DNA from 3 places in the Saccharothrix stipae genome. Region 2 is predicted to be linked to each of the others. Evidence: riboswitches for the same ligand, from Rfam matches in the RefSeq annotation. Region 2 holds a riboswitch; each other region holds the start of a gene.
What was found. A riboswitch is a leader RNA that binds a small molecule or an ion and turns the genes downstream of it on or off. The one in region 2 is predicted to bind glycine.
Positions count from the first base shown of each region.

Region 1: it holds a riboswitch for glycine, as region 2 does, so the genes downstream of both, gcvH (glycine cleavage system protein GcvH) here and gcvT (glycine cleavage system aminomethyltransferase GcvT) in region 2, are expected to answer to the same signal.
Region 3: it holds a riboswitch for glycine, as region 2 does, so the genes downstream of both, gcvP (aminomethyl-transferring glycine dehydrogenase) here and gcvT (glycine cleavage system aminomethyltransferase GcvT) in region 2, are expected to answer to the same signal.

Region 1 is NZ_BAAGTN010000008.1:341,468-351,565, reverse strand. It holds gene rdmE (aklavinone 12-hydroxylase RdmE) at 1-896, shown strand, start outside; gene ACYVLT_RS18455 (MFS transporter) at 1,176-2,456, opposite strand; gene ACYVLT_RS18450 (SSI family serine proteinase inhibitor) at 2,637-2,990, shown strand; gene ACYVLT_RS18445 (ABC1 kinase family protein) at 3,305-5,218, shown strand; gene ACYVLT_RS18440 (hypothetical protein) at 5,251-5,961, shown strand; gene ACYVLT_RS18435 (transcriptional regulator) at 5,954-6,268, shown strand; gene ACYVLT_RS18430 (glutathione peroxidase) at 6,265-6,750, shown strand; gene ACYVLT_RS18425 (L-serine ammonia-lyase) at 6,803-8,167, opposite strand; gene gcvH (glycine cleavage system protein GcvH) at 8,172-8,552, opposite strand; glycine riboswitch at 8,695-8,789, opposite strand; gene ald (alanine dehydrogenase) at 8,983-10,089, shown strand.
Region 2 is NZ_BAAGTN010000008.1:1,113,906-1,124,003, reverse strand. It holds gene ACYVLT_RS22120 (type III PLP-dependent enzyme) at 1-464, shown strand, start outside; gene speD (adenosylmethionine decarboxylase) at 520-933, shown strand; gene ACYVLT_RS22110 (spermidine synthase) at 930-1,772, shown strand; gene ACYVLT_RS22105 (S9 family peptidase) at 1,825-3,930, opposite strand; gene ACYVLT_RS22100 (hypothetical protein) at 4,049-4,696, shown strand; gene glyA (serine hydroxymethyltransferase) at 4,800-6,065, opposite strand; gene gcvT (glycine cleavage system aminomethyltransferase GcvT) at 6,081-7,181, opposite strand; glycine riboswitch at 7,310-7,404, opposite strand; glycine riboswitch at 7,406-7,493, opposite strand; gene ACYVLT_RS22085 (DUF3817 domain-containing protein) at 7,557-7,859, opposite strand; gene ACYVLT_RS22080 (hypothetical protein) at 7,874-8,251, opposite strand; gene ACYVLT_RS22075 (helix-turn-helix transcriptional regulator) at 8,361-8,849, opposite strand; gene ACYVLT_RS22070 (hypothetical protein) at 9,051-9,212, opposite strand; gene ACYVLT_RS22065 (CaiB/BaiF CoA transferase family protein) at 9,632-10,098, opposite strand, start outside.
Region 3 is NZ_BAAGTN010000031.1:96,708-106,805, reverse strand. It holds gene ACYVLT_RS38840 (3-methyladenine DNA glycosylase) at 1-308, shown strand, start outside; gene ACYVLT_RS38835 (substrate-binding domain-containing protein) at 405-2,186, shown strand; gene ACYVLT_RS38830 (NAD(P)-dependent alcohol dehydrogenase) at 2,183-3,151, opposite strand; gene ACYVLT_RS38825 (hypothetical protein) at 3,154-3,429, opposite strand; gene ACYVLT_RS38820 (ArsR/SmtB family transcription factor) at 3,426-3,779, opposite strand; gene ACYVLT_RS38815 (helix-turn-helix transcriptional regulator) at 3,829-4,788, opposite strand; gene ACYVLT_RS38810 (DUF3224 domain-containing protein) at 4,839-5,276, shown strand; gene gcvP (aminomethyl-transferring glycine dehydrogenase) at 5,362-8,250, opposite strand; glycine riboswitch at 8,404-8,494, opposite strand; gene ACYVLT_RS38800 (MerR family transcriptional regulator) at 8,625-9,191, opposite strand; gene ACYVLT_RS38795 (bifunctional nuclease family protein) at 9,904-10,098, opposite strand, start outside.

The sequences.
Region 1 (10,098 bases), 770 kb from region 2:
CCAACACGGCGCGGCGCAACGTGCTGACGGTCGAGTACGACCCGGCGCGCGAGTCGGTGGCGGACTACCCGGTGGCGCGGTGCGTCGAGCTGTTGCGGATCGCGACGGACGCGCCGGACCTGGAGCCGGACGTCCTGGAGGTCGCGGCGTGGGAGATGGCGGCGTGGGTGAGCGACCGGTTCCGGGCGGGGCGGGTGTTCCTGGTCGGTGACGCGGCGAAGGTCACGCCACCGACCGGCGGGCTCGGCGGGAACACCGCGATCGGCGACGGGTACGACATCGCGTGGAAGCTGGCGGCGGTGCTGCGCGGTGAGGCGGGCGAGGGCCTGCTGGACAGCTACGAGGCCGAACGGCGGCCGTACGCGCAGCTCGTGGTGGACGGGTCGTACGCCAACTACGTGCAGCGGTTCGCGCCGCACCTGGCGGGCCCCGACGTGCCGGCCGAGGTCGACCACCTGCACCTGACGTTGGGCTACCGGTGCCGTTCGAACGCGGTGCTGATCGAGGACGCCGACCCGGCGCCGATGGAGGACCCCGCCGACCCCAGCGGCCGACCGGGCTTCCGCGCACCGCACGTCATGGTGGAGCACGAGGGCACCCTCGTGTCCACTTTGGACCTGTTCACCACCTGGACCCTGCTGACCGTGAACCCGTCCTGGCGTGCCGCCGCCGACCCGTCCCTGCACGTCCCCGCCATCACCGACCCGACCGACGACCTGACCAAGCGCTACGGCATCGGCCCCGACGGCGCCACCCTGATCCGCCCCGACGGCGTGATCGCCTGGCGCACCACCACCTCCCCCACCCCCACTCCCACTCCCTCCACCCCCACTCCCTCCACCCCGACTTCCCCCTCCCCCCTGTCCCCCATCCTCACCACCCTGAAATCCCTCTAACCCCGCGAGAGTCCAACCTCCACCTCTCGAGAGTCCAACCTTCACACCGCGCGTGTCCTACGTTCGCGTCGCGCGTGTCCTACGTTCAGAACACCCGAGTTCAACGCTCAGAACAGTCGATCTTGTTCTGAGCGTTGAACTCGGGGTGCGCGAACGTAGGACACGCGCGTTCCGAACGTAGGACACGCGCGTTCCGAACGTAGGACTCTCGCGTTCTGAACGTAGGACTCTCGCGTTCTGAACGTAGGACTCTCGCGTTCTGGAGGTTGGACACGCTGGTCAGGTGGGGGATTTGGTGGGGTGGCGGAGGGTTTCGCCGATGGCCAGCAGGGACAGGGTGCTGACCAGGGCGCCCGCGATCAGGTACAGCGAGATCGGCCACGAGTCGTGCGTCGGCGTCACGCCCAACAGCCACGTGGCGACGACCGGCGACAGGCCACCACCCAGCACGGCGCCCAGCTGGTAGCTCAACGACACCCCGCTGTACCGCACCCGCGTGCCGAACAGCTCCGCGTAGTAGGCGGGCATCGGGCCGAACACCGCCGCCGACCCGGCGAACGCCAGCACCATCGCCAGCACCACCAACCCCGGCGACCGCGTCTCCAGCAGCCAGAACAACGGGAACGCGAACACACCCAGGAACGCCGCACCGCCGAGCATCACCGGCAACCGCCCGACCCGGTCGGACAGCCGCGCGAACACCAGGATCGCCACCGCCTGCGCGAACGCCCCGATCAGCCCCGCGTTCAACAACGTCCCGCGCGTCATCCCGAGCTGGCGCGTCCCGTACGACACGGCGAACGTCGCCACCACGAAGATGAACATGTTGAACCCCAGGTTCACCCCCGCGCCCAGCAGCACCTTCCGCCACGACTGCCGCAGCACCGCCGCCACCGGCGCCCGCACCACCCCCGCCGACGCCCGCGCCTCGCGGAACGCCGGGCTCTCCTCCACCGACAGCCGCACGTACAGCCCCACACCCACCAGCACCAGGCTGAACAGGAACGGCATCCGCCAGCCCCAGCTCAGGAACGCGTCGCCGGACACCGCGGTCGACGCCGCCATCGCGCCGTTGGCCATCAGCAGCCCGATCGGCGACCCCAGGAACGTCCAGCTGCCGTACCACCCGGTCCGCCCGACCGGCGCGTGCTCGACCGCCATCAACGTCGCGCCGCCCTGCTCACCGCCCAGGAAGAACCCCTGCACCAACCGCAGCAGCACCAACAACACCGGCGCGGCCAGCCCGATGGACTCGTACGTCGGCAGCAGGCCGATCGCGGCCGTGCACAAACCGGTCGCGGTCAACGTCAGCACCAGCATCGACCGCCGCCCGACGCGGTCACCGAAGTGACCGATCACCATCCCGCCCAGCGGCCGGGCCAGGAAACCCGCGCCGAACGTGGCGAACGCCAGCAGCGTGCCGATGCGCGGGTCGAAGGACGGGAAGAACAACTTGTCGAACACCAGCGCCGACGCGGTGCCGTAGAGCAGGAAGTCGTACAACTCCACCGCGTTGCCCGCGGAACTGGCGAGCGCCACCCGGCGCACGTCGGAAGCCATTCGTCCACCCTGGCCCGCCCGCCCGACGAGTCGAACCCGACAGTGATCTACGTCACACGCGTGACCTCGTGATACACCTGCGGAACGACGTCGTCGCGGCGTTTCCCGGCCCGCTCGGGAAACCACACGATCCGGTGAGATCCCTGGAGAGAGCGTTGCCAGGCGGTCACGCTGTGAACCATGGCACCACTTCCCTTCCTCGCGGCGATCGCCACGCTGATCCCCGCGTTCTCCGCCCCGGAGTCGAGCTTCGTGCTCAGCGTGCAGCGCGGCGAGTCGCTCCAGCTCTCGAACCTGACCTGCGAGCCGACCGGCGGCCTGCACCCCAGGGCCGACGAGGCCTGCCTCGCGCTGTCCGGTGTGGACGGACAGATCGACGGCATGTCGACCGGACCGGCCCTGTGCACCCTGGAGTACGACCCGGTGCGGGTCAAGGCGACCGGCACGTGGCGGGGCGAGACCCGCACGTTCGAGGCCGAGTTCGCGAACTCGTGCGTGATGCGCGCCCAGACCGGCCCCGTGTTCGACTTCTGACCGGCGGGAAGCGAAAACCGGAAGCCAGGTCGCGACGTGCCCGTGGAGGGCCCTCGACACCGCCGCCGAAGTCGTGGCCCCTCCACGGGATCGCGCAAAGGTCCTCGGACCTCTGAGGCGACCGTAGGGACTCCGGGACCCGTTCGTCAACATCCTTCACATTCATGAATTGGGGCACTTACCGGGCTCTGCACAGACCATTACCCGTTGGAGCACCCGCCTGAGCCATTCGTGTGATCGGAGCTCTGGTCACGCCACGGACCGTCTCAGGAAGACCGTTCTATCCTCCGCGCGAACCGCTTGGGGGAAGACGCATGGGTGATTTCCTGCTGTACACGGTCGCCGTTCCGGCGACGTTCCTGGCGCTGGTGCTGGGCATGGCGCTGGCCGCGCGACGCATCCTGGGCCTGCGCGTCGGCCTGGTCCGCACCACGCTCGCGTGCATGGTCGGCCTGTCGTCCAGCGAGGCCGCGCTGAGCGCCATGCCCGGCCCGGAGACGACGCCGGCGCTGGCGACCGTGCAGGTCGGCGTCGCGCTGCTGATGATGATCGCGCTGCTCACGTTCGCCGAGATCGTCGTGCCGACCGGGTCGATCCCGCCGCCCACCGAGTGGTGGCGCGCGCTGCGCGGGCGGGTCGCGCGCACCCGCCGCTACTCGCGCATCACCGCGATCGCGTTCCGGCACGGCCTCGGCCCGTACCTGCGCGGCCGGGAACGCACCGACACCCGGCTGGCGCGGTCGCTGCGGCTCGCGCTGGAGGAGGGCGGCGTCACCTTCGTCAAGCTCGGCCAGGTGCTCTCCACGCGCCCCGACCTGCTGCCGCCGGACGTGGTGGACGAGTTGACGCTGTTGCAGGACAAGGTGCCCGCCGCGCCGTGGCCCGCGGTGCGCGAGGTGCTGGTGGCCGAGCTGGGGCAACCGCCGGAGGACGTGTTCGCCGAGTTCGACGAGCGGCCGATCGCCGCCGCGTCCGTGGCGCAGGTGCACCGGGCCAGGCTGAGGTCGGGCGAGGACGTGGTGGTGAAGGTGCAGCGGCCGGACGTGCGGCGGGTCGCCGAGGGCGACCTGGACATCGTGAACCGGCTCGCGTCGACGTTGCACGACAAGACGCGCTGGGGCAAGGCGATCGGCGTGCGCGACCTGGCCGCCGGGTTCTCCGCCGCGTTGCGCGAGGAGCTGGACTTCCGGGTCGAGGCGCGCAACCTGGCCGCCGTGCGGGCCGCCTCCGCCGACACCGACGTGGTGCTCCCCGCCGTGCACGAGGACCTCTGCACGGCACGCGTGCTGGTGATGCAACGGCTGGCCGGCGTGCCGGTGCGGTCGGCGTCGCTGGAGTCGGTCGACCGGGACGCGCTGGCCCGCACGCTGCTGGACGCGCTGCTGCGCCAGGTGATGATCAACGGCGTCTTCCACGCCGACCCGCACCCGGGCAACATCATGCTGCTGCACGACGGCAGGCTCGGCATGCTCGACTTCGGCTCGGTCGGCCGGATCGACGCGCAGCTGCGGTCGGCGTTGGGCAAGTTGCTGCTGGCCGTCGACCACGCCGACCCGGCGGGCCTGCGCGACGCGTTGCTGGAGCTGGTGACCAGGCCGGACGAGATCGACGAGCAGCAGTTGGAGCGCGCGCTCGGCCAGTTCATGGCACGGCACCTGAGCACCGGCATGCGGCCGGACGCGGGGATGTTCGGCGACCTGTTCAAGCTGGTCTACCGGTACGGGTTGAGCATCCCGCCGGAGATCGCGGCGGTGTTCCGGGCGCTGGCGACGGTGGAGGGCACGCTGGGCGCGCTGTCGCCGGGGTTCGACATCGTGGTCGAGTCGCGGTCGTTCGCCGACAAGCAGTTCAGCGCGCACCTCACGCCCGAGTCGCTGCGGCGCACGGTGACCGAGGAGCTGCACGCGATGCTGCCGATGCTGCGCCGGCTGCCCCGGCGGGCCGACCGGATCTCCGCCGCGCTGGAGCAGGGGCGGTTGGGGATGAGCATGCGGTTGTTCGCCGACGAACGGGACCGGCAGTTCATCGTCTCACTCCTGCACCAGGTGATGCTGACCGTGCTGGGCGCGACGGCGGGCGTGATGGCGGTGCTGCTGATGGGCGCGGACGGCGGCCCGGAGGTGGGCCCGGACCTCTCGCTGTTCCAGGTGTTCGGCTACAACCTGCTGGTCATCAGCGTGCTGCTCGGGCTGCGGGTGGTGGTGACCATCTTCCGGCCGCGGGGTTGACGGCGGTTGGTTTGCGATGCAAACCTGACTGGGTGGCAGACCTGCTGGGCGACCTGGCCGAGCTGCGCCGTCGAGCGCGCGAGGACCGGCACGCCTACTCGTTCCCGCTGCTGTTCTTCGGCGTCGCGTCGTTCCTGGCCCTGCCGCTGTACGCGCCCGCCGAGCCGCCGGGCCGGGGGTTCGACGTGCGCTACCCCGTGCTGCTCGGCCTGTTCTGGCTGGTCGTGCTGGTGGTGGGCGGCCTGGCGACGGTGTGGTGGTACCGCAGGCGCGGCGCGCGGGTGGGCATCGAGACGTCCACGCGGGGCTACCTCGGCGCGACGGCGATCGGCCTGAGCGGTCCGGTGGTCGGGTTGGTGCTGGAGAACCTGCCGTTCCGGTTCTACTCCGGCACGGGCGCCGGGCTGATCGTCCTGGCGGCGGCGACCGTGCTGTGGCACCGGGGCGCGCCGCGGGCGGTGACGTTGACGGCGGCCGTGCTCGGCACGGGGGTGCTCCAGCACGACCAGCCGGCGATCGCGCAGTTCATCGCGATCGGCCTGGGCCTGGTGGTGCTGGCGGCGCTGGAGCGCAGCACCCGGTTCACCACGATCACCGCCGCCTACCTCGTGGTGCTGTGCGTGTCGGCCGCGTTCACGCCGCTGGTGGTCGCCCAGCCCACCGCCTGGTCGCTGGGCAGCGTGGTCGTGCTGCCCGGGGCGGTGCTCCTCGTCGGCGGTCTGGTGGGCCTGCGGCGTGGCTGAGCACCCGACCGCGGCCCTGGACGACGTGGTGCACCAGCGGCACCGGCTGGGCATCCTCACCGTGGCGGCGGAGGCGAAGCGGGTCGGGTTCGGCTATTTGCGGTCCACTTTGGAGCTGACCGCGGGCAACCTGTCGCGGCACGTCGCCGTGCTGGAGCAGGCCGGTCTGGTGGCGGTGGAGAAGGGTTACGACGGCAAGCGGCCGCGGACGTGGATCGGCGTCACCCCGGCGGGACGCGCCGCGCTGGCGGTCGAGATGGCGGCCCTGCGTGCGCTGGTGGAGCGGCACGTAGCCTCGCAGGCATGAGCATCCACGACATCCCGCTGCACACCCTGTCCGGTGAGCCGTCGAGCCTGGGCGCGTTGGCGGGCAGGGCGTTGCTGGTGGTGAACGTCGCCTCGAAGTGCGGTTTGACGCCGCAGTACCAGGGCTTGGAGCGGCTGCACGAGCGGTACGCGGCGCAGGGGTTCTCCGTGGTCGGGTTCCCGTGCAACCAGTTCGCCGGGCAGGAGCCGGGCACGGCGGAGGAGATCGCCACGTTCTGCTCCACCACGTACGGCGTGACGTTCCCGCTGTTCGAGAAGGTCGAGGTGAACGGCCCGTCCCGGCACCCGCTGTACGCCGAGCTGACGGCGTTCGCCGACACCGACGGCGCGGCGGGCGACGTGCAGTGGAACTTCGAGAAGTTCCTGCTCGCCCCCTCCGGCGAGGTGGTCGCCCGGTTCCGGCCGGCCACCGAGCCGGAGGACGAGGCGGTCGTGAAGGCGATCGAGTCCGTGCTGCCGTAGTCCGTGTCCGGCGCGCGGGAGGCGGCCGACCGACCACCTCCCGCGCGCCGGGTCAGCACTCGATGACGTTCACGGCGAGCCCGCCGCGGGCCGTCTCCTTGTACTTGACCTTCATGTCCTTGCCCGTCTCACGCATGGTCTTGATGACCTTGTCCAGCGACACGAAGTGCGAACCGTCACCGCGCAACGCCATCCGCGCCGCCGTGATGGCCTTGATGGACGCCAACGCGTTGCGCTCGATGCACGGGATCTGCACCAGCCCGCCGATCGGGTCGCAGGTCAGCCCCAGGTTGTGCTCCATCGCGATCTCGGCGGCGTTCTCGACCTGCTCGGGCGTGCCGCCCATCACCTCGGCCAACCCGCCCGCGGCCATCGAGCAGGCCGAGCCGACCTCGCCCTGGCACCCCACCTCGGCGCCCGAGATCGACGCGTTCTCCTTGAACAGCACGCCGACCGCGCCCGCCGTCAGCAGGAACCGCACCACCCCGTCATCGGACGCACCGGGCACGAACCGCGTGTAGTAGTGCAACACCGCCGGCACGATGCCGGCCGCGCCGTTGGTCGGCGCGGTCACCACCCGACCGCCGGCCGCGTTCTCCTCGTTCACCGCCAACGCGAACAACGTCACCCAGTCCATCACCCGCAACGGGTCCGTGGCGTAGTGCTCGGCGGCCATCCGCTGCCGCATCTCGGCCGCGCGCCGCCGCACCTTCAGCCCGCCGGGCAGCACGCCGTCCACGGTGCAGCCGCGCTCGACGCACGCCTGCATCACGTCCCAGATGTGCAGCAGCCCCGAACGCACCGACGCCTCGTCACGCCAGGACAGCTCGTTGGCCAGCATGACCTCGCTGATCGACAACCCGGTCTCGCGGCACCGCGCCAACAGCTCGTCACCGGTGCGGAACGGGTGCGCCAGCGGCGTCTCGTCGGCCTTGATCCGGTCGGTGCCGGTGGCCGTGTCGTCCACCACGAACCCGCCGCCGACCGAGTAGTACACCGCCGAGTCGACCACGGCGTCACCCGAGTGGGCGGTGAAGCTCATGCCGTTGGGGTGCAACGGCAACGACTTCCGCCGGTGCATCACCAGGTCGGGGTCCTCGCGGAACGCGATCTCCCGCACGCCGCCCAGCCGCAACCGCCCGGTGGCGCGGATCTCCGCCAGCCGCCGCTCGGCCTCCGCCGGGTCGACCTCCTCCGGCCGGTGGCCCTCCAACCCGAGCAGCACCGCCTTAGGGCTGCCGTGCCCGTGCCCGGTCGCGCCGAGCGACCCGAACAGCTCCACGTGCACGCGGTCGACGGACCCCAGCACCGGCCGCAGCCGGTCGGCGAACATCATGGCCGCGCGCATCGGACCGACGGTGTGCGAACTCGACGGTCCGATCCCCACGGAGAACAGGTCGAACACGCTGATCGCCATGACGTCAGTCCCCGGTCAGTTCCGCGTACTTGGCGGCGGTCAGCAATCCGGTCGCGTCGGTCACGGCAACCTTGAACAGCCAGCCGGCGCCGTACGGGTCGTTGTTGATCAACGACGGGTCGTCGGCGGCCGCCGTGTTGACCTCCACCACCTCGCCGCTGACCGGCGCGTACAGGTCGCTCACCGACTTGGTCGACTCCAGTTCGCCGCACACCTCGCCGGACGTGACGACGGCACCGGGCGCGGGCAGCTCCACGAAGACGATGTCACCCAACGACTCCGCCGCGTACGACGTGATACCGACCGCCACGGGGTCCTGGGTACCCGGCGCCCAGTCCACCCACTCGTGCTCGGGCGTGTACAGCAGGTTGTCCGGAAAAGTCACGACAGCGCTCCCTTGGGCGAGGTCCGGATCCCCACTCTGTCCTGGGACCTGAGAGCTTCGCCGCGCCGGCCCGACGGCTGACCGTCGATCCGACCCGACTTGCACCGTGGGTGCGCGCCGAGGGCGCGCTTTCCAGAGTCGCCTCACCCGAGCGGTTCTCGCTGCCTGAGAGTGTGCGGGGGACTTGCTCCTTCGGCGCCCCGGCACGTTCACCGAGGTCTCTCCCGCGCGGGTTCCGGCGCTCATCCTGCGCCGCGGCCGATGTTCAGTTGGTGGCCCGAACGCTAGGTGCCGAGGTCGACGGGTGTCAACGCGACCGCCGACTTGTTCGATCCGCACAACTTGACACCGGTTGGTGGTGCCAGTGGCACGATGACACCGAAACCACGTTACCGGACCTTTGGTGTAACAACGGCCGAAGGAGCCCACCGTGCGGATCTCAGTTCCCCGCGAGATCAAGAACCACGAGTACCGCGTCGCGCTGACCCCGGCGGGCGCCCACGAGCTGACGCAGCGCGGTCACGACGTGGTGGTCGAGACCGGTGCGGGCCTCGGTTCGGCGATCACGGACGAGGAGTACCTGGCCGCCGGCGCCAAGGTGCTGGCGACCGGGGACGACGTGTGGGCCGAGGGCGACCTGGTGCTCAAGGTCAAGGAGCCGATCGCCGAGGAGTACCCGCGGCTGCGCAAGGGCCAGGTCCTGTTCACCTACCTGCACCTGGCCGCCGACCGACCGCTGACGCGGGCGTTGCTGGACTCCGGCACCACCGCGATCGCCTACGAGACCGTGCAGACCGCGAACGGCGCGCTGCCGCTGCTGGCGCCGATGTCCGAGGTCGCCGGCCGCCTCGCGCCGCAGGTGGGCGCGTTCTCGCTGATGAAGCCCTCCGGCGGCCGCGGCGTGCTGCCCGGCGGCGTGCCCGGTGTGCACCCGGCGCGCGTGGTGATCATCGGCGGCGGCGTGGCGGGCCTGAACGCGGCCGCGATCGCCGTCGGCATGGGCGCGGACGTGCAGATCCTGGACACCAACGTGGACCGGTTGCGCCACATCGACGCCCTCTACCAGGGCCGTCTGCGCACCGTGACGTCCAACCGCTACTCGGTCGAGCAGGCCGTGCGCGAGGCCGACCTGGTGATCGGCGCGGTGCTGGTGCCCGGCGCGAAGGCGCCCAAGCTCGTCAGCAACGAGCTGGTGGCCGACATGAAGCCCGGCTCGGTGCTGGTGGACATCGCGATCGACCAGGGCGGCTGCTTCGCCGACTCGCGGCCGACCACGCACGCCGACCCGACCTACCAGGTGCACGACTCGGTCTTCTACTGCGTGGCGAACATGCCCGGCGCGGTGCCGCGCACGTCGACCTACGCGTTGACCAACGTCACCCTGCCGCACGCCGTCGCGCTGGCCGACCAGGGCTGGGAAGCGGCGCTGCGCGCGGACGCGTCGCTGGCGCTCGGCCTGAACGCGCACGACGGCCTGCTGACCAACCTGCCGGTGGCGCAGGCCCACGGGATGACCCACACGCCGCTCGACCTCTGAGCCGACCGT
Region 2 (10,098 bases):
TCACCGCGTCGATCGCGCGTCACTTCGGCGACTTCGCGCCCGAGGTGATGATCGAGCCCGGACGCGCTATCGTGGCGGAGTCCGGCGTGATCCGCTCCGAAGTGGTGCTGGTGTCGCGCAAGTCCTATTCGGACGAACGCCGCTGGGTCTTCCTCGACATCGGTCGCTACGGCGGCCTCGCGGAGACCGAGGGCGAGGCGATCGCGTACCCGCTGGTCACCAGCCGGGACGGGGTCCCGCTCGCCGGGGTGTCGCCACCCGGGGTGCCGGTGGGGCCCGTCGTGCTGGCCGGTCCCACGTGCGACGCGGACGACGTCCTGTACCAGAACACCTGCTACGAGCTGCCGTTGGACCTGCGCGCGGGCGACCACGTCGACCTGCTCGGTGCCGGCGCCTACACGGCCAGCTACTCGTCGGTGGCGTTCAACGGCTTCCCGCCGTTGGCCACCCACTGCGTGCGATGAGCGCGCCCCCGCCTGTCCGCTGCTGTGCCCCTCCTGAAGATGTTTGGAGTGATTGATGTCCGAACTCCCGTGCGAAACCGAGCCGGTCGGCTTGTTCGCAGGACAGCACGTGCTCGCCGAGCTTGAAGGCGTGAGCCCCGAACTGCTCGACGACGAGCGGTTCCTGCGCCACGCGCTCGGCGAGGCGCTCACCCAGGCTGACGCCACGGTGTTGGAGGTGGTCTCCAAGCAGTTCGAGCCGCAAGGGGTCACCGTGCTGGCCCTGTTGTCGGAGTCGCACGCGTCCATCCACACCTACCCCGAGGTCGGGGCCGTGTTCGTGGACGTGTTCACCTGCGGCACGCGCGCCAAGCCCGCGCTCGCGGTGCAGTTGCTGGCCGAAGCGCTGGGAGCTGTGTCGGCACGGACGGACATGGTCAGGCGGGGGCACCGCGTCCCCGCGCTCGTCGGTGAGGAGAAGGCGTCTTGATCCGCGAACCGCTCGCGGCCGGCATGACTAGGCACTGGGACGTCGAGGAGGTCGTGGTCGACACCAGGACCGAGTTCCAGCACCTGGTGATCGCCCGCACCGCCCAGGGGTTGTCGCTGTTCTGCGACGACGACCGGCAGAGCACCGAGCTCAGCCAGCTGACCTACCACGAGGCGCTGATGGTGCCCGCGCTGCTGCTGGCCGACCGCGTCGACCGGGTGCTGGTCATCGGGTCGTCGGAGGGCGTGGTGTGCCAGATGGCGGTGGCGGCGGGCGCTTCGGTGGTCGACCACATCGACATCGACTCGCAGGCCGTGCGGCTGTGCGCCGAGCACCTGCCCTACGGCTACACGCTCGACGAGCTGGCGTTGGCGGAGAAGGGCGAAGGCCCCGTCCACGTGCGGTACATCGACGGTTACGAGTACATCCGGACGACGTCGGAGCGCTACGACATCGTCCTGGTGGACCTGCCCGACGAGCGCGAGGAGGAGGCGCAGCACAACCGCTTGTACGGCGCCGAGTTCCTGGCCATGTGCAAGGCGCTGCTCACGCCGGGCGGCGTCGTGGTGTCCCAGGCGGGCTGCCAGACGATGTGGCGCAACACCACGCTGGTCCGCATGTGGCAGCGGTTCAACGAGGTGTTCGACACGGTCGCGTACTACGGCTCGGACGAGCACGAGTGGGCGTACCTGTTCGGGCGGGCCGACGAGGTGGCCGACCCGACCGCGTTGATGGTCGAGCGGCTGCCCGGCGCCGGCTACCAGCCGGAGACGATCGACGACCTGGCCCTGGTCGGCAACTCGATCCCGCCCTACCTGGTCCGGCACTCCCTGGCCTGACGGTGGTGTGCGAGCGGGGCCGTCCCCACGGTGGGACGGCCCCGCTCGCGCGTCAGGCCAGGGCGCGGTGCAGGAAGTCGACCTGGAGCAGCAGGAGGTTCTCGGCCACCTGCTCCTGCGGGGTCATGTGGGTGACGCCGGACAGCGGCAGGACGGTGTGCGGCCGTCCCGCCGCCAGCAGCGCCGAGGACAGGCGCAGGGTGTGCGCGGCCACCACGTTGTCGTCCGCCAGGCCGTGCACGATCATCAGCGGGCGCTCCAGCTTCGGCGCGTCGGCGATGAGCGAGTTGGCGTCGTACACCTCCGGCCGCTCGGCCGGGTCGCCGAGGTAGCGCTCGGTGTAGTGGGTGTCGTACAGCCGCCAGTCGGTGACGGGCGCGCCGGCGATGCCCGCGTGGAACACGTCCGGGCGCCGCAGGACGGCCAGCGCGGCCAGGTAGCCGCCGTAGGACCAGCCGCGGATGCCGACCCTGGCCAGGTCGAGGTCCGGCTCGCCCGCCGCGACCGCGTGCAGGGCGTCCACCTGGTCTTCCAGGGTCGCGCCGGCGAAGTCGAACGCGATCTCCCGCTCCCACGCCGGACCGCGACCGGGCGTGCCGCGACCGTCCACCACGAGGACCGCGAAACCCTGGTCGGCCAACCACTGCGACGCCAGGTAGGCGTTGCGCGCCGACACCACGCGCTGCGCGTGCGGACCGCCGTACGGGTCGAGCAGCACCGGCAGCTTCGTGCCCGGTACGTGGCCGCGCGGGAACAGCAGCGCCGCCCTCAGGTCGCGCTCGCCGACGGTCAGCAACCGGACCTCGGGCGTCAGCACGGGGGTTTCGGCGAACGTGCCGATCTCGCCGCCGGTGGAGACGGTGACGCGCGCGCCGAAGTGGTCCATCGAGGAGCGGGACAGCACCAGCACGCCGCCGGCGCGGGTCGCGCCGTGCACACCGTCCTCTGTGGACAGTCGGGTGACGGCCGATCCGGTGACCAGGAAGACGCCCGTCCGGGTCGGGTCGTCCGTGGAGGCGGTGACGAGCACGCCGTCCTCGGCCACGTCGAGCACCGCGCGGACCTGGAAGCCGTCCGGCGTCCACGCCCGGTCGCCGACCACGAGCCGGTTCGCGTCACCGATGGGCAGCACGCGCACCAGCTCGCCGCCGGGGGTCCAGCGCGGCGCGCCCGGCACGATCTCCAGCCAGCGCGGGTCGGTGTCGTCGGCGACCACGTCGGTGGCGCCGGTCGCCACGTCCACCGCGAGCACCCGCACCCGGCGCTGGTCGCGTGACTGGACCTGGAGCAGGGGCTTGCCGTGCGACGTCCACGACACCGCGTTCAGGTACGGGAACGCCTCGCGGTCCCAGGTCACGTCGGTGCGGTCGGTGCCCGTGGCGCGGTCGGCGCCATCGGAGCGGTCGGTGCCAGCGGTGCCGAAGACGGCCACCTCGACCACGGCGTTCGCCGCGCCGGCCGCCGGGTAGGCGATCTCGGTGGCGGGCGTGCCGGGGTTGGCCGGGTCGGCGATGTGCCAGCGCGGCACGGGCGCGTTGTCGACGCGGGCCGCCAGCACGCGTTCGCCGTCCGGGGAGAACCAGTAACCCCGGTAACGGCCCATCTCCTCGGCCGCGATGAACTCCGCCAGGCCCCACGTGACGTCCGGCCCGTCCGGCGAGGCGACCACGCGGTCCTCGCCGGTGTCCAGGTCGACCACGTGCAGCGCGCCGTCGGCCACGTACCCGACCTTGCGGCCGGTGGGGTCCAGGCGCGGGTCGATGGCCGCGCCGGCCACCGGCAGCTCGCGGACGGCCGCGGTGGCGAGCTCGACCACGAACAGCCTGCCGGACAACGCGAACACCGCCTGCCGCGCGGCGCCGTCGGTGGCGTAGCCCACGATGCCGGCGGCCTGCTCGCGGGCGCGCTCGCGGCGTGCCCGTTCCTCCGGCGACAGGTCCTCGGGGTCGGTCAGCAGGGTGGTCGGGTCGACCAGCAGCGCTTCGGTCCGGGTCGCGGTGTCGAACGCCCACAGGCCGTTCGCCCGGCTCGTGGCCGCGGCGGTGCGGAGGAAGTACACCTTGGCGCCGTCCGGGGCCGCGGTGAACGTCCGCGGTGCGCCGAGGGTGAACCGCTGGGTGCGCGCGTGCTGGCGCGGGAAGGAGATCTCGTTGCCCACCCGGACACCCTACGGGCACCCCCTGTACTGGTTCACGGATTCGGCCCGCGGCTGAACCGCACCGGCGGGAGGGCCGTAGTCGTCGGTGGAGCGATTGACGGACCAAGGAGGAGTGAGTGTGATCCGACGAAACCGCATCGCCATCGCCGTCGCGGGCGGCATGGCAGCCGTGCTCGCGCTGGTCATGTGGACATCCAACGCCACCGGCCTGCAGGGCAAGACGGTCGCGCAGACCGAGCAGGTGGGGGCTGCGGCCCAGGGCGACTACGGCGACGTGCAGGAGCCCTTGGCCCCTCCGACCAGCGAGGAAGCGGCGCCCGTCGAGGAGCCCGCCGCCGCACCGGAGGGCCAGGCCGCACCGGCGCCGTCCGGCCCGCAGGTCACGCTGGTGGGCAAGAGCGTGCCCAAGATGGGCGAGGTCGTGCAGGACGGCGACGGCCGGACGCTGTACCGGTTCGACAAGGACACGCCGGACCCGGCGAAGTCCAACTGCGAGGGCCAGTGCGCGGTGACGTGGCCTCCCGTGCTGTCCAACGGCACGCCGCAGCTGCAGGGCGTCGACCCCGCGCTCGTGTCGACGGTGAAGAGGGCCGACGGCACCGAGCAGGTCACCCTGGACGGCTGGCCGCTGTACACCTACGCGAAGGACGAGGCGCCGGGCCAGTGGAAGGGCCAGGGCGTCGGCGGCACCTGGTTCGTGGTGCAGCCCAACGGCAAGCGCAACATCGAGTGCCTCCCACCGGGGGTGACCGCTCCCGCCGCCTAGTCGACCCGGGTGGTCCACTGTGGAACGCCCTGATCCCCCGGCCTGGGGTTGGCCGGGGGATCAGGGCGTTGCGCAGCGGGGCGTCAGCCGACGCCCACGACCGTCACAGCGTGGGGTACAGCGGGTGCTTGGCGGCCAGCACCTCGACCCGCGATCGCAGCTCCGCCAGGTCGGGCGAGGGCTGCAACGCCGCCGCGATGACGTCCGACACCTCGGCGAAGTCCGCCGCGCCGAACCCGCGGGTGGCCAGCGCGGGCGTGCCGATCCGCAGGCCGGAGGTCACCATCGGCGGCCGCGGGTCGTTCGGCACCGCGTTGCGGTTGACCGTGATGCCCACCTCGTGCAACCGGTCCTCGGCCTGCTTGCCGTCCAGTTCGGACGCCACCAGGTCGACCAGCACGAGGTGCACGTCCGTGCCGCCGGTGAGCACCTTCACCCCGGCCGCGGCCGCGTCGGGCCGCGACAGCCGGTCGGCGAGGATCTTCGCGCCCTCGACCGTGCGCCGCTGCCGGTCGGCGAACTCGGGCGACGCGGCGTGCTTGAACGCCACCGCCTTGCCCGCGATCACGTGCTCCAGCGGACCGCCCTGCTGACCGGGGAACACCGCCGAGTTGATCTTCTTCGCGAGTTCGGCGGTGTTGGTCAGGATCACCCCGCCGCGCGGGCCGCCGAGCGTCTTGTGCGTGGTCGTCGTCACGACGTGCGCGTGCGGCACCGGGCTCGGGTGCAGACCCGTCGCCACGAGGCCGGCGAAGTGCGCCATGTCCACCATCAGGTACGCGTCCACCGAGTCGGCGATCCGGCGGAACTCGGCGAAGTCGAGCTGACGCGGGTAGGCCGACCAGCCGGCCACGATCAGCTTCGGCTTGTGCTCCAGCGCCAGCCGCTCGACCTCGGCCATGTCGACCCGGCCGTCGGACTCCGACACGTGGTAGGGCACCACGTTGTAGAGCTTGCCGGAGAAGTTGATCCGCATCCCGTGGGTGAGGTGGCCGCCGTGCGCGAGGTCCAGGCCCAGGATCGTGTCGCCCGGCTGGAGCAGGGCGAACATCGCGCACGCGTTGGCCTGCGCGCCCGAGTGCGGCTGCACGTTCGCGAAACCCGCGCCGAACAGGGCCTTGACCCGCTCGATCGCCAGCCGCTCGATCACGTCGACGTTCTCGCAGCCGCCGTAGTAGCGCCGGCCCGGGTAGCCCTCGGCGTACTTGTTCGTCAGCACCGACCCCTGCGCCTGGAGCACCGACACCGGCGTGAAGTTCTCCGAGGCGATCATCTCCAGCGTGCTCTGCTGCCGGTCGAGCTCGGCGGCGACGGCGTTCGCGACCTCCGGGTCGAACTCCGCGAGGGAGGTGTTGAAGTGCTCGGACATGTGTGTGGGTCTCCCTTACGAGGTGCGCTTGTAGAAGGGCAGTGCGACGACTTCGACCGGCTCGTGCTTGCCCCGGACGTCCACCGACAGCGCCGTGCCGGGCTCGGTGTTGCCGACGGCCACGTACGCCATCGCCACCGAGTACCCCAGGGTCGGCGACAACGCGCCGCTGGTCACCTCGCCGATCGGGTCGCCCGCCGCGTCCAGCACCGGGTAGCCGTGCCGGGGTGCGCGGCGCGAGGTGGTCTTGAGGCCGACGAGCACCTGGTCCACGCCCTGCTCGGACACGGCGGCCAGGGCGTCGCGGCCGACGAAGTCGCCCGGCTTGTCCAGCTTCACCACCCGGCCGAGGTTCGCGTGGAACGGCGTGCGGTCGCGGCCGAGTTCGTTGCCGTACAGCGGCATGCCCGCCTCCAGCCGCAGCGTGTCGCGGCAGCCGAGGCCGGCGGGCCTGAGGTCGTGCGGTGCGCCCGCCTCCAGCAGGGCCTGCCACACGTGCGCGGCGTCGTCCGGCGCGACGAACAGCTCGAAGCCGTCCTCGCCGGTGTAGCCGGTGCGGGCGAGCAGGACCGGCTTGCCCGCCACCTCGGTCGGGTACGACGCGTAGTACTTGACCGCGCCCAGGTCGGTGGGCGTGAGGCCGGCGAGGATGGCGGTGGCCCTCGGCCCCTGCACGGCCAGCAGCGCGTAGTCGGTCGAGGCGTCCTCGACGGTGGTGTCGAAGCCCTTCGCGCGCTCGACCAGCGCCTCGTGCACGACGGCGGCGTTGGAGGCGTTGGCCACGACGAGGTACTCGACCTCGCCCGTGCGGTAGACGATGAGGTCGTCGACGACGCCGCCGTCGGCCTCGCAGATCATCGTGTAGCGGGCGCGGCCGACGCCGATCGCGGACGCGTGGCCGACCAGCGCGTGGTCCAGCGCGGCGCCCGCCTCCGGGCCGGTGAGCCGGATCTCACCCATGTGGGTCAGGTCGAACAGGCCCGCCGACGTGCGCACCGCGTGGTGCTCGGCCAGCTCGCTGTCGTAGCGCAGCGGCATCCGCCAGCCCGCGAAGTCGGTGAACATGGCCCCCAGCGCCTCGTGCTCGGCGTGCAGGGGCGTGCGGCGGCTTTCCATCAGGCGGAGACCTCCCTGGGTGCGGGCGTGCCCGCGCGCCGACCGGTCGGGTCGGCCGCGGGCACGTCCGGGAACTTCACGGTCGAAAGGATGACACGGTCCACCGGAGACTCCTCGTCGAGTGAGCCTCCCCCTCTGCCATGAGCCTGAGAGCTTCGCCACCGGGTGAGGGCGGCTTGCACCGTGGGCGAGGCGCAGCGGGTGCGCCTGCTTTCCAGAGTTGCCTTCGTCGGGCGGTACCTGTGCCTGAGAGATTCCGGGGAGGAGTTGCTCCTTCGGCGCCCTGGTGGGGGACTCTCCCGCGCGACATCGACGGCCGTGTTCAGTTGGTACCGCCAGACGCTAGGGGTGCGCGGCGGACGGGGTCAACCCCGGTCACAGGCTCTTCTCGGCCCGGACGCTCTCGACCACCCTGCGCTCGGCGTAGAACGACACGAACGGGATCGTGCCGGCGAGCAGCACCAGGGCGGTGCCCTTGATCGACCAGCGCGCCTTGAGCGCCAGGTCGACGGTGAGCACCAGGTACACCGCGTACAGGAAGCCGTGGACGGGGCCGACGACCTGCATCATGCCCTCGTTGCCGCCCGCGTACTTGGCGATCATCGCGACCACGAGCAGCAGCAGGCCGACACCGACCACGTAAGCCATGAACCGGAACCTGGTCAACGCGCCGCTCATCGCCCTACCTTCGTTCACCGCTGGTCCCGCGCGTGGAGTTCGGCGAGCATGCGGTTGTAGGCCGCGAGCTCTTCGTCCTCGTCGTCCGGCGCGGGCGCTCTGACGGGCTCAACGGTAACGACCGGCCGCGGCGGCGCGGCCACCGGCTCCGGCACGGCGCCGTCGGCGGCCTCGGCCTTGCGGCGCGCGTCCAGCCTGCGGATGCGCCACACCATGAACGCCGGGAAGAGGCCGAACAGCGGCCACTGGAAGACGTAACCCAGGTTCTGGAACGTGCCGCCGGCCTCGGAGAACCGCTCCCACTGCCAGTAGGCCAGGCCGCAGCACACGACCAGTGACGCCAGGCAGACGGCCGCGATCGCGAGCCGCTTGGGAGTGATGAGGCCTTGCACGCCTCAAGAGTACTTCGTGCATCTCCCGGGGCTGGGGCTCCCCGCGCAGGAGCCCGCCCCTCACGGTGAGGGCCCCTCGACCACAGGAGCCCGCCCCGACTCGTCGGACCTAGGCGACGCCGTCCCGGCGTTGCCTCTGCAGCCTGGCCACGCACCAGGCCGCCGCACTACCCCGACGCAGGTGCTGGAGCACCGTCATCGGGCCGAGGCGACGACCGAGGTCGGCGGGCGTGAGCCCGGCCGCCCGGTAGTCCAGAGCGCGCTGGTCCAGCGGGCTGATGCCCGCGTCCCACCACTGCTCCGCCTCGGACAGGTCGCCCACCAGCTGCCAGTAGCTGGCGGCGGCCGCGAGCAGAGCCTCGGGCACCTCGGGCGCCCGCTTCCGCATCGCCGTCACGTACGCCGGATCCGCGGACTCGACCTTCACCAGGCCGCGGGGACCGCCATTCGCCCGCTGCACGGGGATCCCCGGCGCGGACGGCGGGGCTTCCGCGAGCCACGCGTCCTTGATCCGGTTCACCTCCTGCAGCTCGGCGTCGTCCGAGCGCTCAGCCGCCCACTGCCGCAGCAGCTCGTCGACTCCGGAGTCCTCGACCATTCTGCCTCCTCGTCGGTCGAAGATCAGCCAATGCGACGCACCGTATTAGCGGGTACCGACAACCGCTAGACCCTGGATTGTCCAAAACCCTGTTACCAGGGCGTTATAGCCCTCATTCCACCCGTACGGTGCAACGTTCGAGGCGTGCGGTCACCGATCGTGACCGCATTGTGCGGAGTTCGACGAGGTCGGGCGGGCGTCTCAGGCGAAGAGGCTGCGGACGAAGGTGATGATGGACTCCGCGCCCGACTGGAGCCACCCGAGCGCGGTCCGCACCGCCTCGGCGGACTCGTTCGGCTGGGTGATCAGGAGGAACAGCACCAGCGCGACCGCCGCCAGCGTCACCACCTTCTTGACGTTCACTGATCGGTCTCCGTCCGTATCACAGGGCAGGGCGGCCGGGCGCCGCTCCGGGCGTGTCAACCGCCATGGTCCCCCATTCACCCGGATGATGACGATCGAACCCGCCGTCGTCGCCCGACCGGTCGCCCGATCGACCACGCAACCACGCCTGAGCAGGCCCTGGTGTCACCCGATCGGACGATCAAGGGGACCCATGGCCCCGCCGATCACCAAGGTACGGGCACTCGCCCACCCCCCTGGCACGAACACCGAGGTGCAGCGACACCGTCATACCTCCGCAGCCCATCACACGAATGCGCCGGCGTACGCACTGTGCGTGACAATGGCCGATGGCGGCTGCCACACATTTCCGGTCCCCCTTCAGGTGATTTCCCGCGCCCTTTTTCCGCCCGATCCGACGCGCCGGAAGCGGGTGGGGTTCAGCCGATCACCCCGGACCGCCGCAGCCCGGCGATCTCGTCCTCGCCCAACCCCAGCTCGCCCAGCACCTCGACGGTGTGCTCGCCCGCGGCGGGCGGCGGGCTCGGCGTCGCGGCGGGCGTCCGCTCGAACCGCGGCGCCGGCGCGGGCTGGGCCACCCCGCCGACCTCGACGAACGTCCCCCGACGCGCGTTGTGCGCGTACCCCGGCGCCTCGCCGGGGGCCAGCACCGGCGCCAGGCACGCGTCCGTGCCCTCCGCCAGCGCCGCCCACTCGTCCCGGGTGCGGGTGGCCACCGCCGCCGCGATGCGGGCCCGCAGCTCCGGCCAGTTCGCCGGGTCGTGCCGGGACGGCAGTCGTGCGTCGGCCAGCCCGAGCACGACCAGCAGCTCGGCGTAGAACTTCTCCTCCAACGCCCCGATGCCGACGAACCTGCCGTCGGCCGCCTCGTAGACGTCGTAGAACG
Region 3 (10,098 bases), on a different contig from region 2:
AGCAGCCCGGCTGCCTGCACGCGAACATGGACCTGTTCAAGTGGGCCTACAAGCTCGACCCGGCCACGCCGTCGGAGCTGGTGGCGGACTGCTTCGAGCTGGCGTTGCGCATCCGCGAGCTCGACATGCGGGCCAGCCCGTACGACCTCACCGGGCTGGGCTACGGGCCGGTGCGGATCGAGACGGCCGAGGGACGCTCGGAGTACGCGCGGCAGCAGGGCGCGTTCGCCGAGGCCGCCGCGCCGCTGAGAGCCCGGCTGATCGGGCTCACCGAGGCGCTGGCCGCGGCTCTCGTCACAGCCCGATAACCCTCCGTCACTTCACTCCCTCCCAAGTCATCACCTGTTAGCGTGACGCCGGTCGGGATTCGCCAGCCATATCCGGTGGACGCTGAGAGGAAGACGATGTCTCGACACCGCGCGCTGCGGACGAAGGTGCGGCGCGGCATCGCGACGTGGCCCGTGGCCATCGTCGGCCTGGTCGTCCTGCTGGTGCTCGGGTGGCTCGGTTGGAGCTGGGTCGGCGGCATCGTGGAACGCCGGGCCGCGGCCCAGGCGGGTGACTGCAACGAGGGCGAGGCGCTGCTCCGGGTCGCCGCGACGCCCAGCGTCGCCGAGGCTGTCAAGCAGGTCGCCGAGGCGTGGAGCAGGCAGCGGCCCGTCGTCTACGACCACTGCATCCGGGTCGAGGTCGGGTCCATCGACTCCGAGGTCGTGCTCCAGGGCCTCACCCAGGGCTGGAACACCGCCGACATCGGCGAACGCCCGCACGCGTGGATCACCGACTCGATGCTGTGGGCCAACCGGCTCGGCGCGCAGAACGCGACCCTGCTCGGCGCGGCGCCCGAGTCGATCGCGGCCAGCCCCGTGCTGCTCGCCCTGCACCAGGACGCGGCGCAGGCGGTGCAGGCCGGCGCCGGGTTCCGCTGGACCGACCTGCCCGACCTGACCGGCGCGGCGGACGGCTGGAGCCGGTTCGGGCACCCCGAGTGGGGCCGGTTCAAGGTCGCCATGCCCGACCCGGCGACGAACGCGGCCACCGCGATGGCCGTGCAGTCGGCCCTGGCCGGCGCGAGCCCCGAGGGCAAGGGCCCGGTCACCACCGAGATGCTCGCGCTGGAACCGGTGAAGAGCACGATGAGCAGGCTGGCGTCGTCCAAGCCGGAGCAGACCCCCGCGAGCACGTGGGAGGCGCTGAACCTGCTCGCCGACGACGGCGCGGTGAACGCGGCCGGGTTCAGCGCGGTGCCGGTGTTCGAGGTGGACCTGTACCGGCACAACACCGGCAAGGACAGCGGCGCGCCGCTCGCGCAGCCCCTGTACGGGGTCGCGGCGGGTGGGCCGACGCCGATCGCGGACTTCCCGTTCGTGCCGCTGGCGGGCGACTGGGTCGGCGAGGCCCAGGTGCGCGCGTCGCAGGCGTTCCGGGAGTTCCTCCGCGAGGCCGACCAGCAGAAGATCCTGGCCGGCGCGGGCCTGCGGGTCGACGCCACCAGCGAGCGGCCCAAGCCGTCGCCCGGCCTGCGCTGGCCCGCCGTGACCGACACGCTCACGCCCGCCGACGCCAACACCACCCAGCAGATCTCCGCCGCCTGGGCGACCGCCGATGACGGCCAGGTCGTCACCGTGCTGGTGGACACGTCGAAGTCGATGGAGGAACCCGGCGGCGACGGTCGCAGCCGGATGGACTGGGTGAAGCAGGCGCTGTCCGGGCAGGTCAACCGGTCGGTGTCGGGGTCGCTCGGGCTGTGGGAGTTCTCCCGCCAGCTCGACGGCGACAAGCCGTACCGGCAGCTCGTGGCCACCGGCCCGGTCGCCGCGCAGCGGCAGGCGCTGCTGGACGGCGTGGCCGAGCTGGAACCGCGGAGCGCGACCCAGCTCTACACTAGCGTGCTCGCGCTGTACGAGCGGATGCTGGCCGACCACCAGGACGGCAAGCGCAACCGGATCGTGGTGCTCACCGACGGCGTGAACGACGGCGGGCTCACGTTCCAGGAGCTCACCTCCCGGCTGGCGTCGGTCAAGCAGGCCGGCAAGGACATCGCGATCAGCGTCATCGCGATCGGCCCCGACCCGGAACGCGCGCCGCTGTCCGAGCTGGCCCGCTCCACCGGCGGCACGCTGTCGGTGGTCGAGGACGGTCGCGGCGTGGACGCCGCCCTCGGCCAGCTGCTGTCGGCCGACTAGACCGTCACCACGACCTTGCCGCGCGCGTGGCCGGCCGCCACGTGCTCGACCGCGCGCGCCGCGTCGCTCAACGGGTACGTGTGGCCGACCACGGTCCGCAGCTGCCCGGACTCCGCCAGGCGGGCCAGCTCCTCCAGGTCGGCGCGCGTGGTGCGGGCGAGCAGCGGCGCCATCCGGCGGCGGGTGAACGGCCGGATCACCTCGGCCTTGAGCCGGTGCCTGCCGCCGCCCAGCCACCGGCCGCCGTTGCCGCTGTTCGGCATGAGCACACCGGTGGGCGTGAGCAGGCGCAGCAGCGCGGCGAACGGGTGGTTCATGACGTGGTCGAGGATCGCGTCGTACCGCTCGGTGGTGCGGGTGAAGTCCTCCTGGGAGTAGTCCACGACGTGGTCCGCGCCCAGTTCCCGCACCAGGTCGACGTTGGTCGGGCCGCACACCGCGGTCACCTCGGCGCCGGTCGCCTTCGCGATCTGCACGGCGTACGTGCCGATCCCGCCGGACGAGCCGTTGATCAGCAGCCGCTGCCCCGCGGTGAGCCGTGCGGCGTCGCGCAGCATCTGCACCGCGGTGATCCCGGCCAGCGGCAGGCCCGCGGCCTCCTCGAACGTCATGCCGGCCGGCTTGGCGGCCAGCCGGTCCTCGTCGGCGCACGCGTACTCGGCGAACGTGGCCCGGCCCTCGCCGAACACCTCGTCACCGGGCTTGAACCGGGTGACCGCGCCGCCGACGGCCTCCACCACACCGGCCACGTCCGTGCCGGGGGTGGTGCGCTTGGGCGTGCGCAGCCCGAAACCCGCCAGCCGCAGCACGTACGGGGTGCCGGTCGAGATGAACCAGTCGGCGATGTTCACCCCCGCCGCGCGCACCCGCACCAGCACCTGCCGCTCACCGGGCTCCGGGCGGTCGAGCTCCCGGAACTCCAGCACGCCCGGGTCGCCGTACCTGTCCTGCACGATCGCCTTCATGGTCACTCCACCGTTCTGAGGATGTGTTCGACGGACGCGGTGCGGGTGCGCAGGTCGGCCAGGTCCGCGGCGGTGCGCTGCTGCACGTCCAGGGTGTTCTCGGCCAGCTGCTCGTAGCGGCGCACGAGTTGGCGCAACCCCTCGGCGCGCTCCGCGTCGAGCTTGGACTTGCGGGTCTCCAGGTAGCCGTTGATCAGGAACATCACGAACACCAGGGTCAGGAACAGCACGCCGACCGCGAACACCGCGGACGGCCAGGTCATCTGGTCGAGGTTCATCGCGAACCCTCCTCTCGGGCCGGACCGCGTGACGAGTCCGTTGTGGTCAGGGTGGCGGCGGCCGCGGCGAGCACCGCCGGGGTCAACCGCAGGTCGAAGTCCGCGACCTCGAAGTACTTCATGGCCTTGCCGTCCTCCGACAGCTCCAGGCTGCCGACGACCAGCCCGGCCGCCTCCAGCCGTTGCAGGTGCATGTGCAGCAGCGGCCTGCTCACCCCGATGACGCGGGCGAGGTGGCTCACGTAGTCGCGACCGCCCGCCAGCGTCGCCACGATGCGCAGCCGCAGGGGGTTGGACAGCGCGGCCAGCACCTCGACCAGCTCGTCGCCGGTCGGCGAGGTGCCTGTCATGGCGCTCCTTCATGTGTAAGAACTTTCTTACACGTGTAACCGTAGCACATCACCGCTGGTAGACCGCGGCCATGGCGGCGATCCGGGCGATGACCCGTTCGCGCAGCTCCGGCGGCTCCAGCACGTCGACCTCGGGACCGAGGCGGAGCAGGTCGACCTCCGCGTGCTCCAGGGACTCGACCGGAACCCGGACGGTCGTCCACTCGCCCTCCGGCTCGACGTCCTTGAGCTCGCGGGCGGCGACGAGACCGAGCAGGACCTGAGCGCCGCGCAGCCCGTTCGGCGTCATCCGGACCGTCACCCGCATCGGGTACATCCGCTGCTCGAACCGCTCCGACCAGCCGGCCCAGTACTCGGCCAGGTCGAACCCGTCGGGCCGGTCGAACGACTCGTCCAACGCGGTCAGCTCCACCACCCGGGAGACCCGGTAGGTGCGCAGGCCGTCCGTGCGGGCGACGAGGTACCAGGTGCCCGCCTTGAGCACGAGCCCGAGCGGCTCGACCGTCCGCTCCACCTCGACCTGCGCCCACCGCACGTACCGCACGCGCAGGCGTCGTTGCTGCCACACGGCCTCCGCGATCGCGGCCACGTGCGGCGTGCCCTCGTTGCCGCGGAACCAGCCCGGCGCGTCCAGGTGGAACCTCTCCCGCACCCGCGCGGCCCGCGACCGCAGCTCCGGCGGGAGGGCGGCGAGCACCTTGAGCTGGGCCGCCGCCACCACCGCGCCCAGCCCGAGCTCGGCCGCCGGGCCCGGCATCCCGGCCAGGAACAGCGAGTCGGCCTCCTCGGTGGTCAGCCCGGTGAGCCGGGTGCGGTACCCGTCGACCAGCCGGTAGCCGCCCGCCGGGCCGCGGTCGGCGTACACCGGGACGCCCGACGCGCCGAGCGCCTCGACGTCGCGGTAGACGGTGCGGACGGAGACCTCCAGCTCGTCGGCCAACTCCTGCGCCGTCATCCGGCCGCGCGACTGGAGCAGGAGGAGCAGGGACAACAACCGGCTGGCGCGCATGACGCCATCCTGACAGGAGCTGTCAGGTACGCACGGCAAGCTCCTGGTCCATGACCACCGCACATGCCATCGCCGAGATGAAGAGCTGGGACGAGCACACGTGGGAAGGCCGGCGCTACGACGAGGTCACCGGTCCGAAGCAGACGGTGGGCGGCATGACGACCGCCTACACCGGTGAGCTGGAGGCGTTGGGCGACATGCGTTTCGTCATGTCCTACCCGGACGACGACTCCTGCGTCTCCACGGGCTACGAGGTCGTGACCGGCACCCTGGAGGGCCGCGAGGGCGGCTTCGTCCTGCACCACACCGGCGGTTTCCGCGACGGTGTCGCGGACGCCACCTTCACCGTCGTCTCGGCGACCGGTGACCTGGCGGGCCTCACCGGCCACGGCCGCATCACGTGGGCGCAGGGCGAACCGGGGCGATTCGAGCTGGACTACGAGCTGCCCCGACCCGGCACCGCCCCACGATCGGGTGACGAAGGGTGATCGTCCCGCGGCTCGTGCCGGGCTGACCCACCCCGACGCGGAGCGCCGGCCGCGACACGCGCGGCCGGCGCCCGGTGCCGTGCTATCAGCCGCCGTAAGCGGAGATCGGCGGGCAGGAGCAGACCAGGTTGCGGTCGCCCTTGGCGCCGTCGATCCGGCGCACCGGCGGCCAGATCTTCGGCGCCGCCGTGCCCGCCGGGAACACCGCCACCTCGCGGCTGTACGGGTGGTTCCACTCCGTCGCGATCGACGCCGCCGTGTGCGGCGCGTTGCGCAGCGGGTTGTCGTCCGCCGGCCACTCGCCCGAACCGACGCGGTCGATCTCGTGCCGGATCGCGATCATCGCGTCGATGAACCGGTCGATCTCCGCCAGGTCCTCGCTCTCCGTCGGCTCCACCATGAGCGTGCCCGCCACCGGGAACGACATGGTCGGCGCGTGCAAGCCGTAGTCGGCCAACCGCTTCGCCACGTCGTCCACCGTCACACCGGTCGCCTTGGTGATCGGCCGCAGGTCGAGGATGCACTCGTGGGCCACGAAACCGCCCTCGCCGGTGTAGAGCACAGGGAAGTGCTCGTCCAGCCGCCGCGCCACGTAGTTCGCCGCCGCCACCGCCGTCAACGTCGCCCGCCGCAGGCCGTCCGCGCCCATCATCCGCACGTACGCCCACGAGATCGGCAGGATCGACGCCGAACCCCACGGCGCGGCGCTGATCGGCCCGACACCGGTCGCCGGGCCGGCCGCCGGCTGCAACGGGTGGTTGGGCAGGAACGGCGCCAGGTGCGACCGCACGCCGATCGGCCCGACACCGGGACCACCGCCGCCGTGCGGGATGCAGAACGTCTTGTGCAGGTTCAGGTGCGACACGTCCGACCCGAACTTGCCGTACTGCGCGAGCCCGATCAACGCGTTGAGGTTCGCGCCGTCGACGTACACCTGGCCGCCCGCGTCGTGCACCAACCCGCACACCTCGCGCACGGTGTCCTCGTACACCCCGTGCGTGGACGGGTAGGTGATCATGATCGCGGCCAGCGAGTCGCGGTGCGCGTCGATGGTCGACCGCAGGTGCTCGACGTCCACGTTGCCGTGGTCGTCGCACTTGACGACCACGACGCGCATCCCGGCCATCACGGCGGACGCGGCGTTGGTGCCGTGCGCGCTGGACGGGATCAGGCACACGTCGCGGTGCGCGTCGCCGTTGGCGCGGTGGTAGGCGCGGATCGCGAGCAGGCCCGCGAACTCGCCCTGGCTGCCCGCGTTGGGCTGCAACGACACCGCGTCGTACCCGGTGATCTCGGCCATCCACCGCTCCAGGTCACCGACGATCTCCAGCAGCCCCTCGGCGTCGGACGAGGGCGCGAACGGGTGCAGGTCGGCGAACTCCGGCCACGTGATCGGCTCCATCTCGGCCGTGGCGTTGAGCTTCATCGTGCACGAGCCCAGCGGGATCATGCTGCGGTCCAGCGCCACGTCCTTGTCCGACAGTGCCCGCAGGTAGCGCAGCAACGCGGTCTCGGAGCGGTGCGCGTGGAACACCGGGTGGGTCAGGTAGTCGCTGGTGCGGCGCAGGTCGGCGGGGATGCCGTCGGCGGTGTCGGCGTCCAGCCCGTCCACGTCGGAGACGGTCACGCCGAACGCCTTCCACACCAGTTCCAGGTGGTCGCGCGTGGTGGTCTCGTCGCACGCGATCGACACCACGTCGGCGTCGACCTGCCAGAGGTTCACGCCGAGGTCGCGCGCGGCGGACACGACGTCGGCGGCCCGGCCCTCGACCCGCGCGCGCACGGTGTCGAAGAACTCGCCGTGCACGATCTCGACGCCGCCCTCCAACAGGCCCGCGGCCAGCACGGTCGCCATCCGGTGGGCGCGGGTCGCGATCGCCTTCAGCCCCTCCGGACCGTGGTACACCGCGTACATCGAGGCGATCACCGCGAGCAGCACCTGCGCGGTGCAGATGTTGCTGGTCGCCTTCTCCCGGCGGATGTGCTGCTCGCGCGTCTGCAACGCGAGGCGGTAGGCCAGGGAGCCGTCCGCGTCGACGGACACGCCGACGAGCCGTCCGGGCAGCTGCCGCTCCAGGCCCTGGCGCACCGCCATGTAACCGGCGTGCGGCCCGCCGAACCCGATCGGCACGCCGAACCGCTGGGTCGTGCCCACGACGACGTCCGCGCCGATCTCGCCGGGCGGGCGCAGCAGCGTCAACGACAGCAGGTCGGCCGCGACCACGGCCATCGCGCCGGCCTTGTGGATCTCCTCGATCACGGCCTCGTGGTCGCGGACCACGCCGGACGCGCCGGGGTAGGACAGCAGCACGCCGAAGAAGTCGCCGCCGAGCCCGAGCCCCTCGATGCCCTGCGACAGGTCGGCGGTGACGATCTCGATGCCCAGCGGCTCGGCGCGGGTCTCGATGACGGCCAGCGTCTGCGGCAGCGTGTCCGCGTCCACCACGAACTTGCCCGACTTGGCCCGGCCCGCGCGGCGGACCAGCGTCATGGCCTCCGCGGCGGCGGTGGACTCGTCCAGCATCGAGGCGTTGGCCAGCGGCAGGCCGGTCAGGTCGCCGACCATCGTCTGGAAGTTGAGCAGGGCTTCGAGGCGGCCCTGGGAGATCTCCGGCTGGTACGGCGTGTACGCGGTGTACCAGGCGGGGCTCTCCAGCACGTTGCGGCGGATCACCGGCGGCGTGGTGGTGCCGTAGTAGCCGAGCCCGATCATCTGCGTCATCGGGCGGTTGCGCGCGGCCAGGGCGCGCAGCTCGGCCAGCGACTCGGTCTCGGTGGCGGGCGCGGGCAGGTCCAGCACCAGGTCGCGCTCGCGGATCGACCCGGGGACGGCGTGCTGCGCCAGTTCCTCCAGGGAGCCGACACCGATGACGTCGAGGATGCGGGCCAGCTCCGCGGGCCGCGGGCCCACGTGCCGGTCGGCGAACGGGGTGCCGTGCTCGAGTGCGGCGAGGGGGATGCGGTCCTGCGTCATCGGGGCTGCCTCCAGGGCTCCGGACAGACTTCTGCCGTTGCCCTCCCCCTCTGTCTTCTGCCCGTCGGCGGGCGCCTGAGAGCTTCACCCGGCTGTCGGGCTTGCACCGTCGGCGGGGTCGGCCGGTGTGCCCGACCCGCTTTCCAGAGGCGTCTCACCCGCACGGTCCTTGCGCCTGAGAGGTTCCGGGGAGGATTTGCTCCTTCGGCGCCGAGACGGGCTCGGACTCTCCCGCACGGGATAAAGCGACTACGCGCGAAATCCTACCCGGCGGACGTGCCCTCGGTACCGCCGGCGCGACGTGGATCTCAGTGCGTCGCAGCCGGTCAGCCGGTCGTCGCGCTCAGCCGTCGCGCCCGGCCGTCGCGCCCGGGTCAGCCGATGGCCCGGGTGCGGCGGCGGCGGGACAGCTCGTCGTCGGCCGGTTCCACGATCTCGCCGCCATCGGCGCGTTCGGCGGGGAAGTCGTGGATCGTGCCGCTGATCTCCCGCATCGCACCGCTGACCGCGATGCCGAACACCCCCTGGCCGCCTTGCAGCAGGTCGACGACCTCCTCCGGCGAGGTGCACTCGTAGACCGTGGTGCCGTCGCTGAACAGCGTGATCCGGGCCAGGTCCTGCACGCCGCGACGGCGCAGGTGGTCGACCGCGGCCCGGATGTTCTGCAGCGAGACGCCGGTGTCCAGCAGTCTCTTGACGACCTTGAGGACCAGGATGTCCTTGAACGAGTAGAGCCGCTGGCTGCCTGAGCCGTGGGCACTCCTTATGGTCGGGTTGACCAACCCGGTGCGCGCCCAGTAGTCCAGCTGGCGGTAGGTGATGCCCGCGATCTGGCACGCGGCGGGGCCGCGGTACCCGACCAGCTCGTCCGGCAGCGAGGAGTCCGGGAACAGTTCACCCTGTTCTCCGGATCCGGCCCGGATGGGCGCTTCCTCGACCACGCCTGCCTCCCCTCGGTCCGGTCACGACGACCGGCGACCAACGTGAAGCCGCCGCGGTGTCCGAATCACACCGTGGCAATTCACCTGAGTTCGACGGTAAGACCGCCTAGGGGGCAGGTCAACGCGACGCGCTGGGCGTGTCTGACCTCAAGGTGAGGTTGAGGTTGAGAGAGTCGCCCGTTGTAAGCCATTCGGGTGACGTTTAGTGATCGTTTAGCTCAGCAACGTTGACGTTGTGTAACCCGAACACGCGACGCCTGAAAGTGGCATGCGGGGTTGATCCACAACGCACCGCACACGCCTACGGGAAGCCGTTCCCGGCCCGCGGCCGACGTCGCGACCCATCCCGGGTGTCGGGTCTTGTCAAGCACCCGACCCGCTTGTCCACCCTCGGCCGGCCGAAATTGTCGGTGCGTGCCGGCAAGATGAAAAACAGGGATCCCCTGGGCGGGGACCCCTGCGAAAGCACGGACGGGCCGAACGAACGGCCGAACGGGAACCGGCAGACCAGGACGAGCGGGAACCAGCGGCACCAGGCGCGGACGACGGCGGGGGCCAGGACGCGGACGACGGAGAGGTCAGGACGCGGACGACGGCAGGGGCCAAGACGCGGACGACGGCGCGACCCGCACCGCGCCGGGTAACGAACGTCGCCGGACCGCTGACTCGGGCGGGCACCGGCGAACGTGGGGGAACGACGAGACGGCCCGGACTACGTGTCCGCGCCGCGGAAGTCCTCCGGCGACACGGAGTCGAGGAACTCGCGGAACTTCTCGACCTCGTCCTCCTGCTCGTCCGGGATGATGAGACCGGCCTCCGCCAGCACCGACTCCTCGGCGTGGATCGGCACACCGATCCGCAACGCCAGCGCCACCGAGTCGCTCGGCCGCGCCGACACCCGGATGTC